DNA from 2 places in the Streptomyces sp. NPDC029526 genome. Region 1 is predicted to be linked to the other one. Evidence: predicted binding sites of a transcription regulator. Region 1 holds the regulator's gene; the other holds the start of a gene.
The links. Region 1 encodes HrcA, which represses chaperone genes, less so after heat shock. Its sites were predicted from a motif close to TTNGCACTCNGNNNNNCNGAGTGCNAA; they were not measured.
Positions count from the first base shown of each region.

Region 2: a site for HrcA is predicted at 1,639-1,665, ahead of groES (co-chaperone GroES). Genes of this name have one in related genera too.

Region 1 is NZ_JBEZWE010000001.1:760,963-780,913, reverse strand. Features, by position in the region: gene AB0F01_RS03435 (AMP-dependent synthetase/ligase) at 1-1,399, shown strand, start outside; gene AB0F01_RS03430 (esterase family protein) at 1,866-2,846, shown strand; gene AB0F01_RS03425 (peptidoglycan DD-metalloendopeptidase family protein) at 3,082-4,602, shown strand; gene AB0F01_RS03420 (family 43 glycosylhydrolase) at 4,759-6,804, shown strand; gene AB0F01_RS03415 (alpha/beta hydrolase-fold protein) at 6,893-7,987, shown strand; gene AB0F01_RS03410 (serine/threonine protein kinase) at 8,181-8,981, shown strand; gene AB0F01_RS03405 (serine/threonine-protein kinase) at 8,987-10,462, shown strand; gene AB0F01_RS03400 (ATP-binding SpoIIE family protein phosphatase) at 10,950-13,367, shown strand; gene hemW (radical SAM family heme chaperone HemW) at 13,395-14,627, shown strand; gene AB0F01_RS03390 (DUF3097 domain-containing protein) at 14,643-15,449, opposite strand; gene AB0F01_RS03385 (MBL fold metallo-hydrolase) at 15,477-16,199, opposite strand; gene hrcA (heat-inducible transcriptional repressor HrcA) at 16,371-17,387, shown strand; gene dnaJ (molecular chaperone DnaJ) at 17,387-18,523, shown strand; gene AB0F01_RS03370 (nitronate monooxygenase) at 18,735-19,808, shown strand; gene AB0F01_RS03365 (16S rRNA (uracil(1498)-N(3))-methyltransferase) at 19,805-19,951, shown strand, end outside.
Region 2 is NZ_JBEZWE010000002.1:298,697-302,315, forward strand. Features, by position in the region: gene AB0F01_RS06995 (polysaccharide deacetylase family protein) at 1-460, shown strand, start outside; partial or broken gene AB0F01_RS07000 (polysaccharide deacetylase family protein) at 856-1,607, shown strand; gene groES (co-chaperone GroES) at 1,765-2,073, shown strand; gene groL (chaperonin GroEL) at 2,188-3,619, shown strand, end outside.

The sequences.
Region 1 (19,951 bases):
CGACGACTTCGTGATCACCCTCGGCGAGCTGGAGCGCCGCGGCGCGGCCCGGCTCGAGAAGGAACCGGAGCTGATCAAGGAACGCGTCGCCGCGATCACCAAGGACCAGCTCGCCACCCTCATCTACACCTCCGGCACCACCGGCCGCCCCAAGGGCGTCCGCCTGCCGCACGACAACTGGGCCTACATGGCCCGCGCGATCCCCGCCACCGGCATGGTCCACGGCGACGACGTGCAGTACCTCTGGCTGCCCCTGGCCCACGTCTTCGGCAAGGTGCTCATCTCCGGCCAGATCGCGGCCGGCCACGTCACCGCCGTCGACGGCCGCGTCGACAAGATCATCGAGAACCTTCCGGTGGTCCAGCCGACCTACATGGCGGCCGTGCCGCGCATCTTCGAGAAGGTCTACAACGGCGTGGCCGCCAAGGCGAAGGCCGGCGGCGGCGCCAAGTACAAGATCTTCCAGTGGGCCGCCGGGGTCGCCCGCGAGTACGCCAAGGTCACCCAGGACAACTTCCGCCGCACCGGCACCGCCAGCGCGCCCCTCGGCCTGCGGACGAAGCACGGCATCGCCGACAAGCTGGTGTACGCCAAGATCCGCGACGCCTTCGGCGGCAACCTGCGCGCCTGCATCTCCGGCTCCGCCGCCCTCGCCCCGGACATCGGCTTCTTCTTCGCCGGCGCCGGAGTGCACATCCTGGAGGGCTACGGCCTCACCGAGTCCTCCGCGGCCTCCTTCGTCAACCCCGGCGAGGCCTACCGCACCGGCACGGTCGGCAAGCCGCTGCCCGGCACCGAGGTGCGCATCGCCGACGACGGCGAGATCCTGCTGCGCGGCCCCGGCATCATGGAGGGCTACCACAACCTGCCCGAGAAGACCTCCGAGGTGCTGGAGGAGGACGGCTGGTTCCACACCGGTGACATCGGCGAGCTGTCGCCCGACGGCTACCTGCGCATCACCGACCGCAAGAAGGACCTGATCAAGACCTCCAGCGGCAAGTACATCGCGCCCGCCGAGGTCGAGGGCCAGTTCAAGGCGGTCTGCCCCTACGTCTCCAACATCCTGGTGCACGGCGCCGACCGGAACTACTGCACCGCCCTCATCGCCCTCGACGAGGCCGCCCTCACCGCCTGGGCGGCGGAGAACGGCATGGCGGGCAAGTCCTACGCGGACATCGTCGCCGCCCCGGCCACCGTCGAGATGGTCGACGGCTACGTCCAGCAGCTCAACGAGGGCCTGCAGCGCTGGCAGACCATCAAGAAGTTCCGCCTCCTGCCGCGCGACCTCGACGTCGAGCACGGGGAGATCACCCCGAGCCTGAAGCTGAAGCGGCCCGTGGTGGAGCGCGAGTACAAGCACCTCATCGAGGAGATGTACGAGGGCACGCGCGAGGCGTGAGACGCCGGGCCCGGGATGCGCCGGGCCCGGGATGCGCCGGGCCCGGGATGCGCCGGGCCCGGGATGCGCCGGGCCCGGGACGCCGGACCGAGCGCCGAACCCGGCACGCCGGGCCGGGACGCCCGGCCCGGGACGCCCGGGCGCCCCGTCAGGGGTCTTCCGTACGGCACGGGCAAGGGGCGGGGTGCCTCAGGACCGACCGGTCCGCGGGCACCCCGCCCCTTCGTCGTGCGCGCCGTGCCCTTCGTCGTGCGCGCCGTCCTCGGCCCTGGGGGTGTCTGACAGATGAGCGCGGCGTCCGGAGACCGCGGGCACCGCACAGAACCTTCGAAACACCCCCTAGCGGAGACGGTCACGGCTGTCAGTCCGTAACGTTCCGGATTCTGCGCAGGGCACCCCGCCGCTACCTTCCGAAGCGCCCGTCGGCCGGATCCTCCGGCCCACAGCAGCGACCAGGGAGGCCACGTTGACCCCGCACCGCCCCACCCGCAGAAGCATCCTCAAGTCCGCCGCAGGCGCCTCGGCGGTCATGGCCATGGGGGCCGGCGGGGTGCTGGCGGCGGCGCCCTCCGCCGCGGCCGTCGGCAACGCGGCCGGTCTCACCATCGTGGACCGCAACGAGGCCGACCCGCGCATGAAGTACTACCGCTTCCGCACTTCGGCGATCGGCTGGGACCCGGGGGTGAACGTGCTCCTCCCGGACGACTACCACAGCGGACGCCGCTACCCGGTCCTCTACCTCCTCCACGGGGGAGCCCAGGACTTCATCACCTTCGACCGCGAGGGCATCCGGCAGTGGACGGCGGGCAAGCGGATCATCGTGGTGATGCCCGACGGCGGCAGGGCCGGCTGGTACTCCAACCCCGTCAGCACCAACGTGGGCCCCCGCAACTGGGAGCACTTCCACATCAACCAGCTGCTGCCGTGGGTCGAGGCGAACTTCCGCACCTACGCCGAGTACGACGGCCGTGCCGTGTCCGGCTTCTCGATGGGCGGCTTCGGCGCGCTGAAGTACGCCGCCAAGTACTACGGTCACTTCGCCTCCGTCAGCTCCCACTCGGGTCCGGCCAGTCTGCGCCGCGACTTCGGTCTGGTGACCCACTGGGCCAACGCCTCCTCCGCGGCCGCGGAACTGGGCGGCGGCACGGTCTACGGCGCTCCCCTGTGGGACGAGGCCCGGGTGAGCGCCGACAACCCCGTGCAGCGGATCGAGAGTTACCGGCACAAGCGGGTCTTCCTGGTCGCCGGCACCAGCCCCGACCCCGTCAACTGGTTCGACACGGTCAACGAGCAGCAGGTGCTCGCCGGGCAGCGGGAGTTCCGCGGTCTGCTCGGCAACGCGGGCATTCCGCACGAGTGGCACGAGCCGGCCGGGGGCCACTTCATCCGTCACGACCTGATGCGCCGGGACATCGACGGCGTCATCGCGCGCCTGCGCAAGGCCTGACCCACGGGCCTCACCCGGTCCGGCACGGTCCACCCGGTTCCACATCTCCACCCGGTCCCGAGCCGGGCCGCCCCCCGACGTCCGGCGGTGCGCGGCCCGGCGGCCGTCCCCCCCGGACCGGGTCACCTCCGCCCGAACCCGTCCCCACGCGTCCCGTGGCCCACGCCCTCGGGTGCACCGCCGCGGTGCCCCGTCCCTCCGGGACGACGTCCGATCCCAGAAGAAGGAGTGGCACGTGCTCCCCGGTCTTCCCCGCCGCACCGCGCACGCCGTCCTCACCGCGGCGACCGCCCTGCTCACGGCCCTGGTGACGACGTCCCCGGCCGCCGCCGCCCCCACCCGGGCCACCGGTTTCGCGGGTGCCTGCCCGGCCGCCGGCTTCGTCTCGCAGCACTACCACAGCGGTCACGACGGCGTGGACATCGCCGGGCCCGCCGGCACCCCCATCCACGCCGTGGGGCCGGGTGAGGTGATCGCCTCGGGTCCCGCCCAGGGGTACGGACAGTGGATCCGCATCCTGCACCCCGACGGGACGGTCACCGAGTACGGGCACATGTACCAGCGGGACGTCTTCGTCGGCGACCGCGTCGAGGCCGGACAGCGCATCGCGCTGATGGGCAGCGAGGGCCAGTCCACCGGCCCCCACCTCCACCTGCGGGTGCGGATCGGCACGGCGCAGACCCCGGGGATCAACCCCGTCCCCTACCTCGCCGAGCGGGGCGTCACCCTGCCCTGCACCCCCGGCACCACCCCGCCTCGACCCAAACCGCTGGTGTATCCGGCGGAGTCGGGGCGGGTGGTGTCGGCGCGGTCGGCGGATGGGCGGTTGGAGGTGTTTGCCGCTGGTGCGGGTGGGGTGTGGCATGCGTGGCAGACGTCGGTGAACGGTGGGTGGTCGGCGTGGGAGGAGGTGGGTGGTCCGGGGGGTGCGGAGTTGGCGATCGGGAAGAACGCGGATGGCCGTCTGGAGGTGTTCGCGATCAATGGTGGGGTGTTGCAGCACCGGTATCAGGTGACGCCGTCGGGGGGTTGGTCGGGGTGGGAGTCGTTCGGTACGGGTGGGCGTGATGTGGCGGTGGGGTCGAACGCGGACGGTCGGCTGGAGGTGTTCGCGTCGGGTCCGGTGGGGGTGTTCCACCGGTATCAGACGGGTGGGGCTGGTTGGTCGGGGTGGGAGGCGACGGGTGGTGGGCCGGTCGAGGGCCGGCTGGAGATGGGGAAGGCGCCGGACGGCCGGCTGGAGGTGTTCGCGCTGAACGGTGAGGTGTTCCAGCACCAGTATCAGACGGCGGTGAACGGTGGCTGGTCGGCGTGGGAGTCGTTCGGTGGTGGGGGTCGTGATCTGACGGTGGATCACAATGCGGATGGCCGGTTGGAGGTGTTCGCGTCGGGTCCGGTGGGGGTGTTCCACAAGTATCAGACGGGTGCGACGAGCTGGTCGGCCTGGGAGGGGACGGGTGGTCCGGCGGACGCGCAGTTGTCGAGTGAGCGGACGGCGGACGGCCGGGTCGAGGTGTTCGCGATCAACGACGACGTGGCGATGCACATGTGGCAGACGGGCGTCAATGCCCCGTTCGGTGCGTGGGAGCGGTTCGGTACGGGGGGCAGTGAGATCACGGCGGCGACGAACGCGGACGGCCGGATCGAGGTGTTCGGCACCAGTCACGCGGGTGTCCACCACAAGTGGCAGACCGGTTTCGCGACCTGGTCCGACTGGGCCTGGGTGAACGACACCCCCGGCCCCGCCATGAACTGACCCACCCCTCACCGGACCGCACCGGACCGGAGACCGGATCCCTATCCGCACCGGTCCGGAAATCCGGACCCCGGTCCACCCTCCGGTCCGGCACACGACATCCGCGGGCGGCCGAAGCACGTTCCGGCCGCCCGCGGGCCCTCCATGGAGCCCTGTATGCATGCGATCAGCAGACGTCACCTCTTGCTGGCCACGGCGGGAGCGGGAGCCCTCACGCTGTCCGGTACCGGCCGGGGCGCGGCGGCCACCGGCACGACGGGCCAGGCCCCGCGGACCCCGGTGCACGCATGGGTCGGCGCGGGACCGTTCGCCCACGTTCACGACCCGTCCCTGCCCGGCCGCCGCCGCTACCTCAACGACCACACCCTGATCCGGGCCGGCGGCCGGTGGCACCTGTTCAGCATCGTCGGTGACAGCGCAGCACCCGGCGCATCCCCCGACAGCGGCGCGGAGGTCTCCTTCGCCCATGCCTCCGCACCCGCCCTCCAGGGCCCGTGGACCCCGCACCCCGACGCGCTGACCGTCGACCCGTCCTACTTCGGCGAGGAACACCTGTGGGCGCCCCACGTCATCGAGGCGGACGGCACCTACTGGATGTTCTACGCCGGCGGCGGGCGGGACGGCGCCGCGATCAGCCTGGCCACCTCCACGGACCTGTTCACCTGGACCCGGGTCCCGTCCGGCCCGCTGTTCCGGGGGACGGTGGCGCGCGACCCGATGGTGCTGCGGGTCGGCGGCGAGTGGGTCATGTACTACACCGAACTGTCCGGCACGGGAGGGAGGCACATCGTCTCCTGCCGGCGGTCCGCGGACCTGCTGCACTGGAGCGCCCCGGCCACCGTGTACACGGACGGGAGCGACGACACCACGGTGTCCGTCACCGAGTCGCCCTTCGTGGTCGAACGGGACGGCTGGTACTACCTGTTCATCGGTCCGCGCAACGGCTACGACGGCACCGACGTGCTCGCCTCCCGCGACCCCTTCCGCTTCACCCTCGACGGGTGGGCGGGCCATCTGCCCGGTCACGCCGTCGAGGTGGTCACCGACGGACAGCGGTGGCACGCGAGCGCCGCCGGGTGGTTCCACCGGGGCCTGTACCTGGCCCCCCTGGAGTGGCGGGACACCCCTCCCTCGTGGCAGAGCCCGGACAACCCGGCGGTCGCCCTGGGTGCCGACGGCCGGCTGAACCTCTTCGCGCTCGACGCCGGTGACCGCTCCCTGCTGCGCCGCGTCCTGCTCGACGCGGCCGCCGGCACCTGGTCGGCGTGGGAGGCCTTCGGCGGACCTGCCGGGGCGGTCCCCGCCCTCGGCCGCAACACCGACGGCCGGCTGGAGGTGTTCTCCCTTGCCCCGGGCGGGGCCCGCCTGCACCACAGGGTGCAGCGGGCGGACGGCGGCTGGCACGGCTGGGAGGAGTTCGGCGGCCCGGCGGGCGCCGCTCCGGCGGTCGGTGTGGCCGCCGACGGGAGGCTGGAGGTGTTCGCCCCGGCCCCCGCCGGAGGCGGAGTGGCCCGACGACGCCAGAGCGCGCCCGGGTCACTGCACTGGGACGCCTGGGACGGCGCCTTCGGCGGCCCGGTGGGCGCGGCGCCCGTCGTGGGGACCAACGCGGACGGCCGGCTGGAGGTGTTCACCCTGGCCCCCGGCGGCTCCGCCGTCCACCACCGATGGCAGGAGACCCCGGGCGGCCGGTGGTCCGACTGGACCCGGTTCGGTACGGCGGCCGGCGCGGCGCCGCGCGTGGCGCGTGACGGCAGCGGCAGGCTCACCGTCGTCGCCATCGGCCCGACGGGACTCGGGACCTTCCACCGGCGGCAGAGCGTACCGAGCGGCGGCTGGGACGACTGGCAGCCGCTGTTCGGCTGGACGGCCGCGGCCCCGCTTCTGGTCCCCAGCGCCGACGGACGGCTCGAGGCGTTCGCCCTGTCCCCGGGCGGCGAACGGCTCGGCCACCGCTGGCAGACCGCCCCCGGCGGCGTCTTCGGCCCCGATGACGACTTCGGCGAGTCCGGCGTGCGTCTGGCCGCGACACCGTCGGCCGCCGCCGACTCCACCGGCAGGCTCCACCTCTTCGCCGTCACCACCAGCGGCCGGATCCGCACCCGCGTACAGGAGCGGCCCAGCGGCGGCTGGCTCCCGTGGGCCTCGTTCGGCGGCCCCGTGATCGCGCCGTACCCGTCGGCGGGCCCCGCGGGCCGGTAGGCGTACGAAGCCTGCCGACCCCAACCTCCCGGGCTCCGTGCGAGGAGCCGTCCCGGCCCCTCGTCCCCTCACGAGAAGGAGAACCACAGTGAGAACTCCGCTCTCCACGGCCGGGATCCGTTCCGCGGTCCGTGCCGTCGTCGTCACCGGCGCCGCGCTGGTGACGGCCGTGGCGACCGCCCTCACCGCCTCCCCGGCCCATGCCGGCCCTCCCGCGATCCCCGGCTTCACCGACGGGCAGGGCCTGACCTTGGTCGACGGCGCCACCGAGGTGCACTCGGCCACCGACTTCACCCTCACCGTCACGACCCCGGAACTCTCCGGCACGCACAAGATCCGTGTCTTCCTGCCCCGGGGGTACCACGCCGACACCGACCGCCGCTGGCCGGTGACGTACTTCCTGCACGGCGGGGGCGGCAGCGTGGACGACGCCGCCGCGGTCCCGGCGCTCCGCGACGACCGGATGATCACCGTCGTACCGGACGGCGGCCTGAAGGGCTGGTACGCCGACTGGCACATGCAGAACACCGCCGAGGGGGCGGCCAACTGGGAGACCTTCCACACCGAGCAGGTCGTCCCCTTCATCGACGCCAATCTGCGGACGGTCCCCGACCGCGAACACCGCGCGGTCACCGGCGTGTCCATGGGCGGCTTCGGTTCCCTGCACTACGCCCAGGCCCGGCCCGACCTGTTCGGCCATGTCGCCGCCCTGTCCGGCGGCATCGACTTCGGCATGTGGGAGGTCCGCGCGGCGGTGCTGGCCACCGAACTCAACCTGCCCGGCGCCTGGTGCGCCTCCGTCACCTCGGGCACCGGCGACTGTGTCGGATACGGGCCGGTGGTCGACAGCGACGCGATCTTCGGCTCGCCCTACGCCCTGTTCGACGACCGGATCTGGAACCGGGTCGACCCGGCCTCCTCCGCCAACCTCGCCCGGCTCGCGGACACCCGGGTCACCCTCTACACGGGTGACCGGGGGCTGATCGACAACCGGACCGCGGTCGCGACCAGGACCGTCAGCAGCCGGCTGAACCACCTGGGCATCGACCACCACTTCGTCGACTACGGCGACGGGTCGAGCCTGTCGCCCACCTGCAACGGTGAGCACCACTACGGCTGCTGGGCGCCCGCCTTCGCCGACTACATCCCGCTCCTGGCCGACGAGTTCGACCTGGCGGGCTGAACCGAGCCGTCCGCATCGGCTCCCGCCCTCCCCGCCCCCTGCGGTGGGGGACGGCCCGTGATGGACCGTTCACCGTATGGATCAAGCCAATGCAGCGGCTGAATCCGCACGGTGAACGATCGCAACACGCGGTAACATCCGCTCCGCAGGGCATGTTCAGGACAATCATTGAACCTGTGGGGCGGGAGGCACGGTGAGCGGCGTGATCGTCCACCTACCACGAGGCAGCAGCGGTCTCGCCGACGGTGAGCCCGACATCGACGTGGTGACCCTCCGGCTCGGTCCGGGGGAGCGCGCGCGGTTCGGGCGCGGCTCCCCGGCCACACCCGTCGAACTGCGGCTCGCCGACGCGGCCATTTCCCGGCTGGCCGGCGAGATCACGGCGACCGCCGACCACTGGCAGCTGAGCAACCACAGCGCCACCCACAGCTATCTGGTGGAGAACCCGGAAGGGGCGGGGGAGTACCTGAGGGTGCCGCCCCGGCGCATCGGGGCCCCCATCCCCTTCGAGTTCTCCCGGGTGGTGCTACCCACCCGCCGTGACACCCCCGTCTCCTTCCAGGTGTTCGCGCCCGACCACATCTACCTGGACCCGCAGCGCACGGGCGGCCCGGCGGGAATCCGCACGGTGACGGCGTACTCCCTGGACGAGACGGCGGCGTACTTCCTGGTCCTGGTCGCGCTCTGCGAACCATGGCTGCGGGACGACTCACCGGTCGCGGTGCCGACCACCCCGCAGGTCGTCGAACGGCTGCGGGACCACCCCGTGCACGGTGGGCTGACCGCCCGCGCGGTCAGCTCGCACATCGACTACCTGGCCGAGGAGAAGCTCAGGACCGGCGCTCCCGCGGCGGCCGGGACCGGTCGGACCGTCCGCCGCAAGGGCAAGCGCGAGGCCGTGGTCACCGTGGCCCTGAGGTTCGGCATCGTACGGGAGGAGCACCTCGCCCTGTTGCCCCTACGGACGGCCGAACCGGCCGGACGGGGACACTAGGCGCCATGCCCCCGGCACACGGCCGGAACGCCCTGTGGAACAGCGAACGGACCGAACTGCTGCCCCCGGGCCATCGGGTGGGACGCTGGACGGTCACCGAGCCGATCGGGTCCGGCGGCTGGGCGGTCGTCTACGCCGGGCACGAGACCACGGGCCCGAACGGCACGGCCGGCACGGGCCCGAACGGCACGGCTCGCCCGGCCGGCACGGGCCCGCGAGCGCCGCGCGACGAGGGCACGGCCGGCGGCACCGTCGCGCTCAAGGTCATGCCGACGGCGGGACTCGCACCGCGCCAGGCCCGTGCCGTGGCCGAAACCGCCCGGCGCGAACTGGAACTCTGCCGCAGGGCGGCCCACCCCGGAATCGTCCGGCTGCTGGACTCCGTCGTGCTCCGGGCCCCGGAGCACCCCCTGCTCGACGGCGCGATCGTGCTCGTCATGGAGCGGGCGAGGTGCAGTCTGCGCGACCTGATCGACGCCGGGGTGGCCGCGGCCGGGAGCGACACACTGATCGCCGGCATCTGCGAAGGGCTGGCCCACCTGCACCGCAACGGCTGGGTGCACGCCGACCTCAAACCGGAGAACATCCTCGTCGGCGAGGACGGCGCGGTGAAGCTCTCGGACTTCGGCCTCGCCACCGAGGTGACCGGGACCCACGGATACGTCCCGCCCGCCGGGACCCTGGACTACTTCCCACCCGAACGCTGGACGGCTCCGCTCGGCGAACGGGGCGTCGAGATCCGGCCGAGTGCCGACATCTGGGCCCTGGGCATCGTCATCCACGAGGTGTTCGCCGCCGGCGCCTCCCCCTTCCCCGGAGCCACCCCGGCGGCGCGCGGCGCCGCCGCCCAGGAGTACGCGGCGGGCCGCGCCGCCCTGCGCCTCGATGCCGCGGTGCCGGACTTCTGGCGGGAGCTGGTCGCCGACTGCCTCGCCCCGACACACGCCGCCCGCGCCGCGCACACCGCCGAGAGCCTGCTCGCACGGATCGCGGCGCGCCGGTCCGCAGTGCTCCGGCGCCCCGGCACCGGCGGCGCGCGCCGACGTCCGCGGAACCGCGCACGGACCGCGCTGCTCGCGGCGTCGATGTGCGTGGCGTTCGCGGGCGTCCTCACCCACGCCGGCCGGGAGGACGGTTCCGCTCCGGACCCACCCGCGCTGATCGAGGTCTTCAACGCCCAGCGGGGCTGCCAGGACCGGGCCGACCGGCACCCGCAGTGCAGTCTCGGCCTCGCGATCGACCCGGAGCGGGAGTACACGGCCGAGAACGTGGTCCCCACCCGTGTGTGGCACGGTGACGTCCTGCGCACCGACTGCCGGCTGGACGGCGGGGTCCTCATCACCGACGAGGAGGACCTGCGCTCCGACACCTGGTTCCGGGTCGAACTCCCGCGCACCGGCTCCCGCGCGTGGCTGCCCGCGGTCCGCACGAAGGACCGTCCTCCCCTTCCGAGCTGCCCGCCCGACGCGCCGGACGGCTGAACGTGACCGCGCCGCAGGGTGCTCCGGGCGCGTGCCCGGCCTCGGCGAACGTCCCCCCGCTCCGGCCGGATCGGGGCGGTGCGTCAGGACGGGAAGCCCGTCGCGCCAGGCGAGGGCCGGCCCGGCACCCGCCGCTCCCGCTCTCCCGAGCGGAGGGCGACCGGCGCGGGCAGGAGGTGCCCGGCCGCCACTTTCGCCCACCGGATGCTCCGTCCCGCCCGGGCACCGGGTGCGTGCCGTCGAGTGGCCGGGCCGTGAGGGGGCCCGGGCGGAAGAGTCCGGGGCGGGGCTGAGGCCACGACGTCGGCATCGGTCCCTGTTCTGATCGGAACGCGACCGAGTCCTGGTCGACGCTGACCGCCTGTGGAGCACTGTTCCCCCTCATGGCGACCCACTTCGGTAACTCCTTGCTCATGGCCGGGGTCGGTCTGTCACCCTGTCGGCAACGATCGGCGTGTCTTCGTACGAACTGCCCGGGGAGCTGCCCATGGGGGCCATTCCGACCCAACGGGAGACCACCTCGCGCGCCCGTGGGGCGCCGGAGCGCGCGCGGGCGGACGCGACCCTCACCGGGAGCCCCCTCGCGCCCGGCTCCGCCCGGGCCGTGGTGCGGGCGGCACTCGCCGAATGGACCGAGCGGGCGCTGCCCGGCGCCGAACACCTCACCGCCCGCGCCGGCGACGACGCCGCACTGGTCGCCAGCGAACTGGTCACCAACGCGGTGGTCCACGCCGGGACCGACGTACGGCTCACCTGCCGTCTGGAGGACGGCACCGGCGCGCTGGTCGTCGAGGTGACCGACCGCCACCCCTCGCGCCCCCCGCGCGACCACGAGCCGGAGGCGGCCCCGCACCTCGTCCCCGAGTTCGGGCGCGGGCTGGGCCTGGTCGCCGCGCTCTGCGAGGTGTGGGGCGTGACCTACCGGCCCGGCGAGAAGACGGTGTGGGCCCGGCTGCCGCCCGGGGGCCGCCCGGAGGCGGAGGGCGTCGCGGCGTACGCGGCGGAGCGCACTCCGGCGCACGACCGGGACCACGCGCGGGCGCCCGCGCGGGAGGCGCCGGGCACCTCCGGAGGCCCGGCCGAGGACGCCACCCCCGCGCCGCCGGACGCGCCGGACGCGCCGAACGCGCCCGGAGAGCGCCAGCCGCAGCCGGGGGACGAGCGCCAGCCGCAGCTTGGGGACGTCCGTGCCGGCGAGGACGCATGGGACGGCGAGGACGCGCGCGCCGACGGGGACGCGTGGGCCTGTAGGAACGCGCGCGCCGGCGGCGACGCCTGGCACGGCTCCGGGGCCGGGGCGGGCACCCCGGCCGCGGCCGGATCCCCGGCCGGAGTGGGCCCACGGTCCGGGGGCCCGGCCGAGGACGCCACCTCCGCCGGAACCGGCTCGGGGCCGCACGGCACCCCGGCCGTCGGCCGCTCACCCGCCCCCCGCAGCCCTCACCAGACCCCGCCCGCAACCACCCCCGGCACTCCCGGCGCCCCCGCCGACAACCCGCCCGCCCGCCGGAGCTGTGCCGAGGGTGCCTGGCTGGGGCGCGGGGCGCTGTCGTTCCTGGCCGAGGCGTCGGACCTGCTCGCCGGGCAGCTGGACGAGGACCTGGTCACCGCCCTCACCGGTCAGCTGATCGTGCCCCGGCTGGCGGACTGGTGCGCGGTGTGGCTGGCCGACGAGGCCACCCCGCACGGCGGCTGGGGCGGCGGCCGGGCCGCCCACGCGGGCGGTCCGGCCCGGGTCTGGCACGCGGGCGAGCACCTCATCGAGGAACTGCACGCGGCCCTGGACCGCGACCCGCCCCAGCTCCCCGACCCGTTACGCCCCGGCCCCACCCCCTACCCCTGGCCCGCCAAGGCCCTCGACACCGACGCCGTCCCGTCCGCCGCCCCGTCCGCCGCCCCGTTTCCGGGTCCCTCTGCCGATCAGCCCGCGGACGCGGGTTCGTCCGGCACCGCCCTCGCCTACCCGCTCGTCGCCGGTGGGTGGTCCGTGGGGACCCTGGTCATCGGCCGGGCCGGCGTCGACCGCTTCCCCGACGAGGTCACCGGACTCGTCGAGGACCTCGGCCGGCGCGTGGCGCTCGCCATCGGCGCCGCCCGCCAGTACGCGCGGCAGGCCACCATCAGCTCCGTGCTCCAGCGCGGGCTGCTGCCCGGCGCCGTCGCCGAGATCCCGGGCCTGCGCAGCGCCCTCGTCCACGAGCCCTGCGACAAGGGCGGGCCCAGCGGAGACTTCTACGACCTCTTCCCGGCCGGCCGCGGCCGCTGGTGCTTCGCGGTCGGCGACGTCCAGGGCAAGGGCCCGGAGGCGGCCGTCGTCATCGGCCTGGTCCGGCCCTGGCTGCGGCTGCTGGCCCGCGAGGGCTACCGCGTCGCCGACGTCCTCGACCGCCTCAACCAGCTGCTGCTGGACGACGCCACCGAGGCCGCCGACGCCGCCGCCCGCGCCCTGGTCGCCGCCGGGGCCCGCCCCACCGCGCCCGGCGACGGCCCCCAGACCCGCTTCCTCTCCCTCCTCTACGGCGAACTCGTCCCCGTCGACGGCGGGGTCCGCTGCACCGTCGCCTCCGCCGGGCACCCCCTGCCGCTGCTCCTCGCCCCGGACGGCATCGTCCGCACGGTCGCCCGGCCGCAGACCCTGCTCGGCGTCGTCGAGGACGCCGCGTACGGCAGCGACTCCTTCGAGCTGCGCTCCGGCGACACCCTGCTCTGCGTCACCGACGGTGTCACCGAGCGGCGCTCCGGCTCGCGGCAACTGGACGACGGGGACGGGCTCGCCGTGGCGCTGGCGAGCTGCGCCGGCCTCGACGCCGGAACGACCGCGGAGCGCCTGACCCGGCTCGTCCACGACTTCGGTGACAGCCCGCCCGCCGACGATCTCGCCCTGATGGTGCTCCAGGCCGAGTGACACCGCCGGTGCGGGACAATGGAGCACATGCCCTCCGCACTCCCCGACGGCGAGCCCGTCCCCGCCGACGGTGCCCTGCCCGCCTCCGCCCTCGCCGGGGCGGCCGACCGGCCCCTCGGCTTCTACCTGCACGTCCCCTACTGCGCGACCCGCTGCGGCTACTGCGACTTCAACACCTACACCGCCACCGAGCTGCGCGGCTCCGGCGGCGTGCTGGCCTCCCGCGACAACTACGCCGCCACGCTCGTCGACGAGGTGCGGCTGGCGCGGAAGGTGCTCGGCGACGACCCGCGCGAGGTCCGCACGGTGTTCGTCGGCGGCGGGACCCCCACCCTGCTGGCCGCCGCTGACCTGGTGCGGATGCTGGACGCGATCCGGGACGAGTTCGGGCTGGCCGCCGACGCCGAGGTGACCACGGAGGCGAACCCCGAGTCCGTCGACCCGGCCTACCTGGCGGCCCTCCGCGAGGGGGGCTTCAACCGGATCTCGTTCGGCATGCAGAGCGCCCGGCAGCACGTGCTGAAGGTGCTGGACCGCACCCACACCCCCGGTCGTCCCGAGGCGTGCGTCGCCGAGGCCCGCGCCGCCGGCTTCGACCACGTCAACCTGGACCTGATCTACGGCACCCCCGGCGAGTCCGACGACGACTGGCGGGCCTCCCTGGACGCGGCGGTCGGCGCCGGGCCGGACCACGTCTCCGCGTACGCGCTCATCGTCGAGGAGGGCACGCAGCTCGCCCGCCGCATCCGGCGCGGCGAGGTCCCGATGACCGACGACGACGTGCACGCCGACCGCTACCTCATCGCCGAGGAGGCGCTGACCGCGGCGGGCTTCGCCTGGTACGAGGTGTCGAACTGGGCGACCTCGGACGCCGGGCGCTGCCTGCACAACGAGCTGTACTGGCGGGGCGCCGACTGGTGGGGCGCGGGCCCCGGCGCGCACTCCCACGTGGGCGGCGTGCGGTGGTGGAACGTCAAGCACCCGGGCGCGTACGCGGCGGCGCTCGCGCAGGGCCGGTCGCCGGGCGCCGGCCGGGAGCTGCTGTCGGACGAGGACCGGCGGGTGGAGCGGATTCTGCTGGAGCTGCGGCTGGAGGAGGGCGTGCCCCTGTCCCTCCTGCGCGCGGACGGCCTGGCGGCGGCGGGCCGGGCCCTGCGCGACGGGCTGCTCCGGCCGGCCGCGTACGAGGAGGGCCGCGCGGCCCTCACCTTGCGCGGGCGGCTGCTGGCGGACGCGGTGGTGCGGGACCTGGTGGACTGACCGCGGGCGTCCGCCTCAGCCGGCGGGCGCCGTGACGAAGTCGATCAGCTCTTCGACCCGGCCCAGCAGCTCGGGCTCCAGGTCCTTGTACGAGCGGACCCGGCCCAGGATGTGCTGCCAGGCCGCCCCGGTGTTCTCCGGCCAGCCCAGTGCCCGGCACACCCCCGTCTTCCAGTCCTGGCCGCGCGGCACCCGGGGCCAGCCGGGGATGCCCACCGACGACGGCTTCACCGCCTCCCAGACGTCGATGTACGGGTGGCCCACCACCAGTGCGTGCTCACTGGTCACCGCCTCGGCGATGCGCCACTCCTTGGAGCCCGGCACGAGGTGGTCGACCAGGACGCCCAGGCGCGCGTCGGGGCCGGGGGAGAACTCCTCGACGACCGACGGCAGGTCGTCCACGCCCTCCAGGTACTCCACGACCACGCCCTCGATGCGCAGGTCGTCGCCCCACACCTTCTCGACCAGCTCCGCGTCGTGCCGCCCCTCGACGTAGATGCGGCCGGCGCGGGCGACCCGGGCCCGGGCGCCGGGCACCGCGACGGAGCCGGACGCCGTACGGCTGGGGCGGGACGGCCCGGAGGCGGGCCGCACCAGCGTCACCACCCGGCCCTCCAGCAGGAAGCCGCGGGGTTCCAGCGGGAACACCCGGTGCTTGCCGAAACGGTCCTCCAGGGTCACCGTGCCGGCCTCGCAGCGGATCACCGCACCGCAGAAACCGGTGCCCGGCTCCTCGACCACCAGACCGGGGTCGGCGGGCACCTCGGGCACCGGGCCGGACTTCTTCCAGGGAGGGGTCAGGTCGGCGGAGTACTGGCGCATCCTGCCGACGATACGAGGCAGCCCCCGTCACGGCCGGCGCGACACGCCGAACCGGGCCGCCAGCGCCTCGCGTTGGGCGCGCACGAACGCCGCGTCGACCACCGCCCCGTGACCGGGCACGTACCGCGCGTCCGGGCCGCCCAGGGCGAGCAGCCGGTCCAGGGCGTCCGGCCAGCGGGACGGCACCGCGTCCGGGCCGGCCTGCGGCGCGCCCGACTCCTCCACCAGGTCGCCGCAGAAGACCACGGGCGGGTCGCCCGGGACCAGGACGGCGAGGTCCCGCGCGGTGTGCCCGGGGCCCGCGTCCACCAGCACCACCTCCCGGCCGCCGAGGTCCACGGCCACGTCGCCGGACACCTCGTGCCCCGGCCGGACCAGCGCGTCCGCCGCCCCGGCCGCCTCCCGCTCGTCCAGCCCGTGCCGCACCGCGTCGACGCGCAGCGCCTCCGCCGACCACGCCGCCGCCGGGCCGGCCGCCGCGAACACCTCCGCGCCCGCGAACACCGCCGCCCCCAGCACGTGGTCGAAGTGGGGGTGGGTCAGCGCGAGATGCGTCACACGCCGCCCGGCGAGCGCCTGCGCCTCGGCCCGCACCCGCGCGCCCTCGCGCAGACTCGAACCGGCGTCGACCAGCAGGGCGCCACCGGTACCGGCGACGAGCCCCGCCGTGCAGTCCCACACCGGAAGGCGGCACCGGAACACCCCCGGCGCCACCCGTTCCCATCCCGACACATCCCGAACCGAGGTCATACCGCGACGCTAGCGGGCAGAACGCCCACCTGCGCGAACCCGTCGGGCCGGGCCTTGCCCGGGGCGTACTCCCCGGCCGTACACTGGGCCGGGGAAGTCTGGCACTCGCATGTGAAGAGTGCCAGGACCAGCAACGGGCAGCGGCGGATCGCTTCTGGAGGTGTGTGCGCGATGCTCAGTGAACGCAGGCTCCAGGTGCTGCGCGCCATCGTTCAGGACTATGTCGGCACCGAGGAGCCGGTGGGCTCCAAGGCGCTCACCGAGCGGCACAACCTCGGCGTCTCCCCGGCCACCGTGCGCAACGACATGGCGGCCCTGGAGGACGAGGGGTACATCGCCCAGCCGCACACCAGCGCCGGGCGCATCCCCACCGACAAGGGCTACCGCCTGTTCGTCGACAAGCTCGCCGGGGTCAAGCCGATGAGCCCGCCCGAGCGGCGCGCCATCCAGAACTTCCTCGAGGGCGCCGTCGACCTGGACGACGTGGTGGCCCGCACGGTGCGGCTGCTCGCGCAGCTGACCCGGCAGGTGGCCGTCGTGCAGTACCCGTCGCTGACCCGCTCGACGGTGCGGCACGTGGAACTGCTGTCGCTCGCCCCGGCCCGCCTGATGCTCGTGCTGATCACGGACACCGGCCGGGTCGAGCAGCGCCTGGTGGACTGCCCGGCGCCCTTCGGCGAGGCGTCCCTGGCGGACCTGCGGGCGCGGCTCAACAGCCGGGTCGCGGGCCGCCGGTTCACCGACGTGCCCAGCCTGGTCGAGGACCTCGCGGAGGCGTTCGACCCGGAGGACCGGGGCGCGGTGTCGACCGTGCTCTCCACCCTCCTGGAGACCCTCGTCGAGGACAACGAGGAGCGGCTGATGATCGGCGGCACCGCCAATCTCACCCGCTTCGGGCACGACTTCCCCCTGGTGATCCGGCCCGTCCTGGAGGCACTCGAGGAGCAGGTCGTGCTCCTCAAGCTGCTCGGCGAGGCGAAGGATCCGGGCGTGACCGTCCGTATCGGTCATGAGAACGCCCACGAAGGACTCAACTCCACGTCCGTCGTGTCGGTCGGCTACGGTTCGGGCGGCGAAGCAGTCGCCAAACTGGGTGTGGTCGGACCGACCCGCATGGACTACCCGGGAACGATGGGAGCGGTACGCGCAGTGGCACGGTACGTCGGACAGATCCTGGCGGAGTCGTAGTGGCCACGGACTACTACGCCGTACTCGGCGTGCGCCGCGACGCGTCGCAGGAAGAGATCAAGAAGGCGTTCCGGCGGCTCGCCCGCGAGCTCCATCCGGACGTCAACCCGGATCCGAAGACCCAGGAGCGGTTCAAGGAGATCAACGCCGCCTACGAGGTGCTGTCGGACCCGCAGAAGAAGCAGGTCTACGACCTCGGTGGCGACCCCCTGGCGCAGGCGGCCGGCGGCGGCGCGGGCGGCTTCGGGGCCGGTGGCTTCGGCAACTTCTCCGACATCATGGACGCGTTCTTCGGCACGGCCTCGCAGCGCGGACCGCGCTCGCGCACCCGCCGGGGCCAGGACGCGATGATCCGCATCGAGGTCGAGCTCGACGAGGCCGCGTTCGGCACCACCAAGGACATCCAGGTCGATACCGCCGTCGTCTGCACCACGTGCAGCGGCGAGGGCGCCGCGCCCGGCACCACCGCGCAGACCTGCGACATGTGCCGCGGCCGCGGTGAGGTCTCCCAGGTCACCCGGTCCTTCCTGGGCCAGGTCATGACCTCGCGCCCCTGCCCGCAGTGCCAGGGCTTCGGCACGGTCGTGCCCACGCCGTGCCCGGAGTGCGCCGGCGACGGCCGCATCCGCTCCCGGCGCACCCTCACCGTCAAGATCCCGGCCGGTGTCGACAACGGCACCCGCATCCAGCTCGCCGGTGAGGGCGAGGTCGGTCCCGGCGGCGGTCCCGCCGGCGACCTCTACGTCGAGATCCACGAGCTGCCGCACCCCACCTTCCAGCGGCGCGGCGACGACCTGCACTGCACGGTGACCATCCCCATGACGGCGGCGGCCCTCGGCACCAAGGTGCCGCTGGAGACGCTGGACGGCATGGAGGAGGTCGACATCCGGCCCGGCACCCAGTCCGGCCAGTCGATCCCGCTGCACGGCCGGGGTGTCACGCACCTGCGCGGCGGCGGCCGGGGCGACCTCATCGTGCACGTCGAGGTGCAGACCCCCTCCAAGCTGGACCCGGAGCAGGAGCGCCTGCTGCGGGAACTGGCCAAGCTGCGCGGCGAGGAGCGTCCCCAGGGGCAGTTCCAGCCCGGCCAGCAGGGCCTGTTCTCCCGCCTGAAGGACGCCTTCAACGGCCGCTGACCGGCGCCCCGGGACCGGTCCGTGACCGGTCCCGGCCCGGCCCCCGACCGCTCCCGCGAGCCGGACCCCGGCCGGTCCGAGCCCTCTCCGGCCCTCCCACAGGACCTCCCGCCGGACCTCCCCTCGACCTCTCCCGACCTCCCGTCGAACGGAATGTGCCAGGGGGAAGGGCCAATTCGGACTCGTCCCGAGGACGTGACAACATGCCGTCATGTCCTCCGCGCTGACCGATCTCCTCCCGCACCCGATCGTGCAGGCCCCGATGGCGGGAGGGGTCGCCGTGCCGCGCCTCGCCGCCGCCGTGTCCGACGCGGGCGGGCTCGGGTTCCTGGCCGCCGGGTACAAGACCGCGGACGGGATGTACCAGGAGATCAAGCAGCTGCGCGGACTGACCGGCCGCCCCTTCGGCGTCAACGTGTTCATGCCCCAGCCCGAGACCCCCGACCCCGCCGCCGTCGGCGTCTACGCGCACCAGCTGGCCGGCGAGGCGACCTGGTACGAGACCGAGCTGGGCGACCCCGACAGCGGGCGCGACGACGGCTACGACGCCAAACTGGCCGTGCTGCTCGACAACCCGGTGCCGGTGGTGTCCTTCCACTTCGGCGTGCCCGCCCCCGAGGCCCTCGAAGCGCTCCGCCGGGCCGGCACGTACACGCTGGCCACCGCCACCACCCCCGAGGAGGCCCTGGCGGTGGAACGGGCGGGCGCCGACGCGGTGATCGCCCAGGGCGCCGAGGCGGGCGGCCACCAGGGCACCCACCGGGACGCCCCCGAGGCCGACGGCTCCGCCCTGGGGCTGCTGTCCCTGCTCGCCCAGGTCCGCGAGACCGTCTCGATCCCCGTGGTCGCCGCCGGGGGCATCATGCGCGGCAGCCAGATCGCCGCGGTGCTCGCCGCCGGGGCCGACGCCGCCCAGCTCGGCACCGCCTTCGTCGCCACCCACGAGTCCGGGGCGCACGAGGCGCACAAGCACGCCCTCACCGACCCCCTCTACGCCCGCACCGAGCTGACCCGGGCCTTCTCCGGCCGCCCGGCCCGCGCCCTGGTCAACCGTTTCCTGCGCGAGCACGGCCCCTACGCGCCCGCCGCCTACCCCGACGTCCACCACCTCGCCGCGCCCCTGCGCAAGGCGGCGGCCAAGGCCGGCGACCCGCAGGGCATGGCGCTGTGGGCGGGTCAGGGCCACCGGCTGGCCCGGGACCTGCCCGCCGGGCGGCTGGTGGAGGTGCTGGCCGCCGAACTCGCCGCCGCCCGGACGGCGTTGTCGGACGGAGGTGCCCGATGACCGCGCCGGTGTTCGTCGTCGACGGCTTCGACGCCGACCCGGCGGGCCCCTACGTGCTCGACGGGCCGGAGGGCCGGCACGCCGTCTCCGTCAAACGCCTCAGGGCCGGGGAGGACGTCGTCCTCACCGACGGCGCGGGCCGC
Region 2 (3,619 bases), on a different contig from region 1:
CCTCAGCGACTACGTCGTCAAGGACGACTACGCCTACTTCGCGAAGATGCAGGACCAGGGCGTCGGCCTGCACAATCACACCCTCCACCACCCCTACCTGCCCAAGCTCTCCTACGCGCAGCAGAAGCGCGAGATCTGCGGCATGCAACGGGTGATCGAGAAGCGGTACGGCGAACGCCCCGTCCTGTTCCGCCCGCCCTTCGGCAACTACAACAAGGACACCTTGCGCGTCGCCAAGTCCTGCGGCATCACGCACGTTCCCCTGTGGAACGAGGAGGTGTTCGCCGACCGGTGGGACTACCGCGAGTGGGACCGCAGACTCCGCCCCGGCGACATCGTCCTCAGCCACTTCCGGGGGCAGGACGACTGGAAGGGCACGATGCCCGACATGATCCGCCGCTTCCTCGACAAGGTCACGGCCGAGGGCTACGCGGTGGGGCGCCTGGAGGACTACCTGTGAGGCGGGGCCCGGCGCCCACGCTCCGCCTCCTGGCCGCCGGCGCCGCCGCCCTGTTCACCACCCTCGCCGCCTGCGGCACCCCCGCCGCCGGACCGCCGGGCGCCCCCGCGCAGCACGCCGACGGTGCCGCGCGGCCCGCCGACGGTGCCGCGCAGCCCGGAAAGGGCAGCCGTGACGGCCCCGGAGCCGAGGGAGGCGCCGGAGGTGGTGACGGCCCCGGGGCGGAGCCCGGTGCCGGAGCCGGTCCGGGCGACGGCACGGCAGCGGACGCGGGGAGGACTGGGGGAGGCACGGAGGCGGGGACCGGAGGAGCCGCAGAAGCGGGGACCGGAGGAGGCGCGGAGGCCGGTGCGGCCGGTGCCGGAAGCGGAGGGAGCCGGTCGGCGGGTGAGGGGCGGGAAGCCACGGCGGGGGACCGGTTTCCGCCCGTGATCGACCGCCTCGCGACGCGCGAGCAGGTCGTCTTCCTGACCTACGACGACGGTGCGGGGCGGGACCCGGGCCTCATCGACCTGATCCGCCGACGCCGCCTCCCGGTCACCCTGTTCCTCACCGACACCGTGGCCGGTCCCGGATACGGCCACTTCGCCCGGCTGCGGGCGGTCGGCGCCGGCCTGCAGAACCACACCATGGAGCACCCCGCCCTGCGGGGCCTGCCCTACGCCGGCCAGCGCGCCGAGATCTGCGGCCAGCAACGCAAACTCCGATCCCGCTTCGGCGTCCGGGCCCGCTTCCTCCGCCCGCCCCACGGCACGTACGACACCACGACGCTGCGCGCCGCCGCCGACTGCGGGATCGCCGCGGTGGTCCTGTGGAGCGCCACCGTGCAGCCGGACGGCACCCTCGCCGACGCGCGCGGTCCGCGCGAGCCGCGCCCCGGCGACATCATCCGCGTCCCGTCGGACGGCCTGCCGGCCCCGTCCCTCCGGGAGCGCACGGAACGGCTCCTGGCCCAGCTGGACGGGCGCGGCCTGACGGTGGCCTCCCTGGAGGACCACTGGGACGCCACCGGGTCACCGGCCGCCGGAGCGCACCGCGACACCTCCGCCCCGACCGCCGCCGGCCAGGCCGCCGGGAGTGGCTGAGCCCCGGTACGGACAGCGCGCCCGCCCCGACGCGCGGGGCACCTGATTGGCACTCCGCTTGACCGAGTGCTAATCGCGGTCATAGTCTCGGGTCTGGCACTCCCCCCTGGAGAGTGCCAACAACGCGACGGGCAGGTCCGGCACCCGCGACGACGGATCGACCTGGTCGCCACCTCAGACAGTTAACCCCGTGAGATCTCCGAAGGGGGAGGTCGGATCGTGACGACCGCCAGCTCCAAGGTTGCCATCAAGCCGCTCGAGGACCGCATCGTGGTCCAGCCGCTCGACGCCGAGCAGACCACGGCTTCGGGCCTGGTCATTCCGGACACCGCCAAGGAGAAGCCCCAGGAGGGCGTCGTCCTGGCCATCGGCCCGGGCCGGATCGAGGACGGCAAGCGCGTCGAGCTCGACGTGAAGGTCGGCGATGTCGTGCTCTACAGCAAGTACGGCGGCACCGAGGTGAAGTACAACGGCGAGGAGTACCTCGTCCTCTCGGCTCGCGACGTCCTCGCGATCGTCGAGAAGTAAGCCACCTCGAAGCACATTTGCTCGAACTGCGCCCCTGGCCCCCGCAATCGCTGAGAAGCCGGGCGCCCGGGGCGCAGTGTTGTCATCCAGATTTCCGAGAGGGCTCCCGCTGCCATGGCGAAGATCCTGAAGTTCGACGAGGACGCCCGTCGCGCCCTCGAGCGCGGCGTCAACAAGCTGGCCGACACGGTGAAGGTGACGATCGGCCCCCGCGGCCGCAACGTCGTCATCGACAAGAAGTTCGGCGCCCCCACCATCACCAACGACGGTGTCACGATCGCCCGCGAGGTCGAGATCGAGGACCCGTACGAGAACCTCGGCGCGCAGCTGGTGAAGGAGGTGGCGACCAAGACCAACGACATCGCTGGTGACGGCACCACCACCGCCACGGTGCTCGCCCAGGCCCTGGTCCGCGAGGGTCTGAAGAACGTCGCCGCCGGTGCCTCTCCGGCCGCCCTGAAGAAGGGCATCGACGCGGCCGTCGCCGCGGTCTCGGAGGACCTGCTCGCGTCGGCCCGCCCGATCGACGAGAAGTCCGACATCGCCGCCGTGGCCGCGCTGTCCGCCCAGGACCAGCAGGTCGGCGAGCTCATCGCCGAGGCCATGGACAAGGTCGGCAAGGACGGTGTCATCACCGTCGAGGAGTCCAACACCTTCGGCCTGGAGCTCGACTTCACCGAGGGCATGGCCTTCGACAAGGGCTACCTGTCGCCCTACTTCGTCACCGACCAGGAGCGTATGGAGGCCGTCCTCGACGACCCGTACATCCTGATCACGCAGGGCAAGATCGGTGCCATCGCCGACCTGCTGCCGCTGCTGGAGAAGGTCATCCAGGCCAACTCCTCCAAGCCGCTGCTGATCATCGCCGAGGACGTCGAGGGCGAGGCCCTGTCGACCCTGGTCGTCAACAAGATCCGCGGCACCTTCAACGCCGTCGCCGTGAAGGCCCCCGGCTTCGGTGACCGCCGCAAGGCGATGCTGCAGGACATGGCCGTCCTCACCGGCGCCACGGTCGTCTCGGAGGAGGTCGGCCTCAAGCTGGACCAGGTCGGCCTGGACGTGCTCGGCTCCGCCCGCCGCGTCACCGTCACCAAGGACGACACCACGATCGTCGACGGTGGTGGCAACAAGGAGGACGTGACCGGTCGCGTCGCCCAGATCAAGGCCGAGATCGAGACCACCGACTCCGACTGGGACCGCGAGAAGCTCCAGGAGCGCCTCGCGAAGCTGGCCGGCGGCGTGTGCGTGATCAAGGTCGGCGCCGCCACCGAGGTGGAGCTCAAGGAGAAGAAGCACCGCCTGGAGGACGCCATCTCCGCGACCCGCGCCGCGGTCGAGGAGGGCATCGTCTCCGGTGGTGGCTCCGCGCTGGTCCACGCCGTCAAGGTCCTCGAGGGCAACCTCGACAAGACCGACGACGAGGCCACCGGTGTCTCCGTGGTCCGCAAGGCCGCCGTCGAGCCGCTGCGCTGGATCGCCGAGAACGCCGGCCTCGAGGGCTACGTGATCGTCTCCAAGGTCGCCGAGCTGGAGAAGGGCAGCGGCT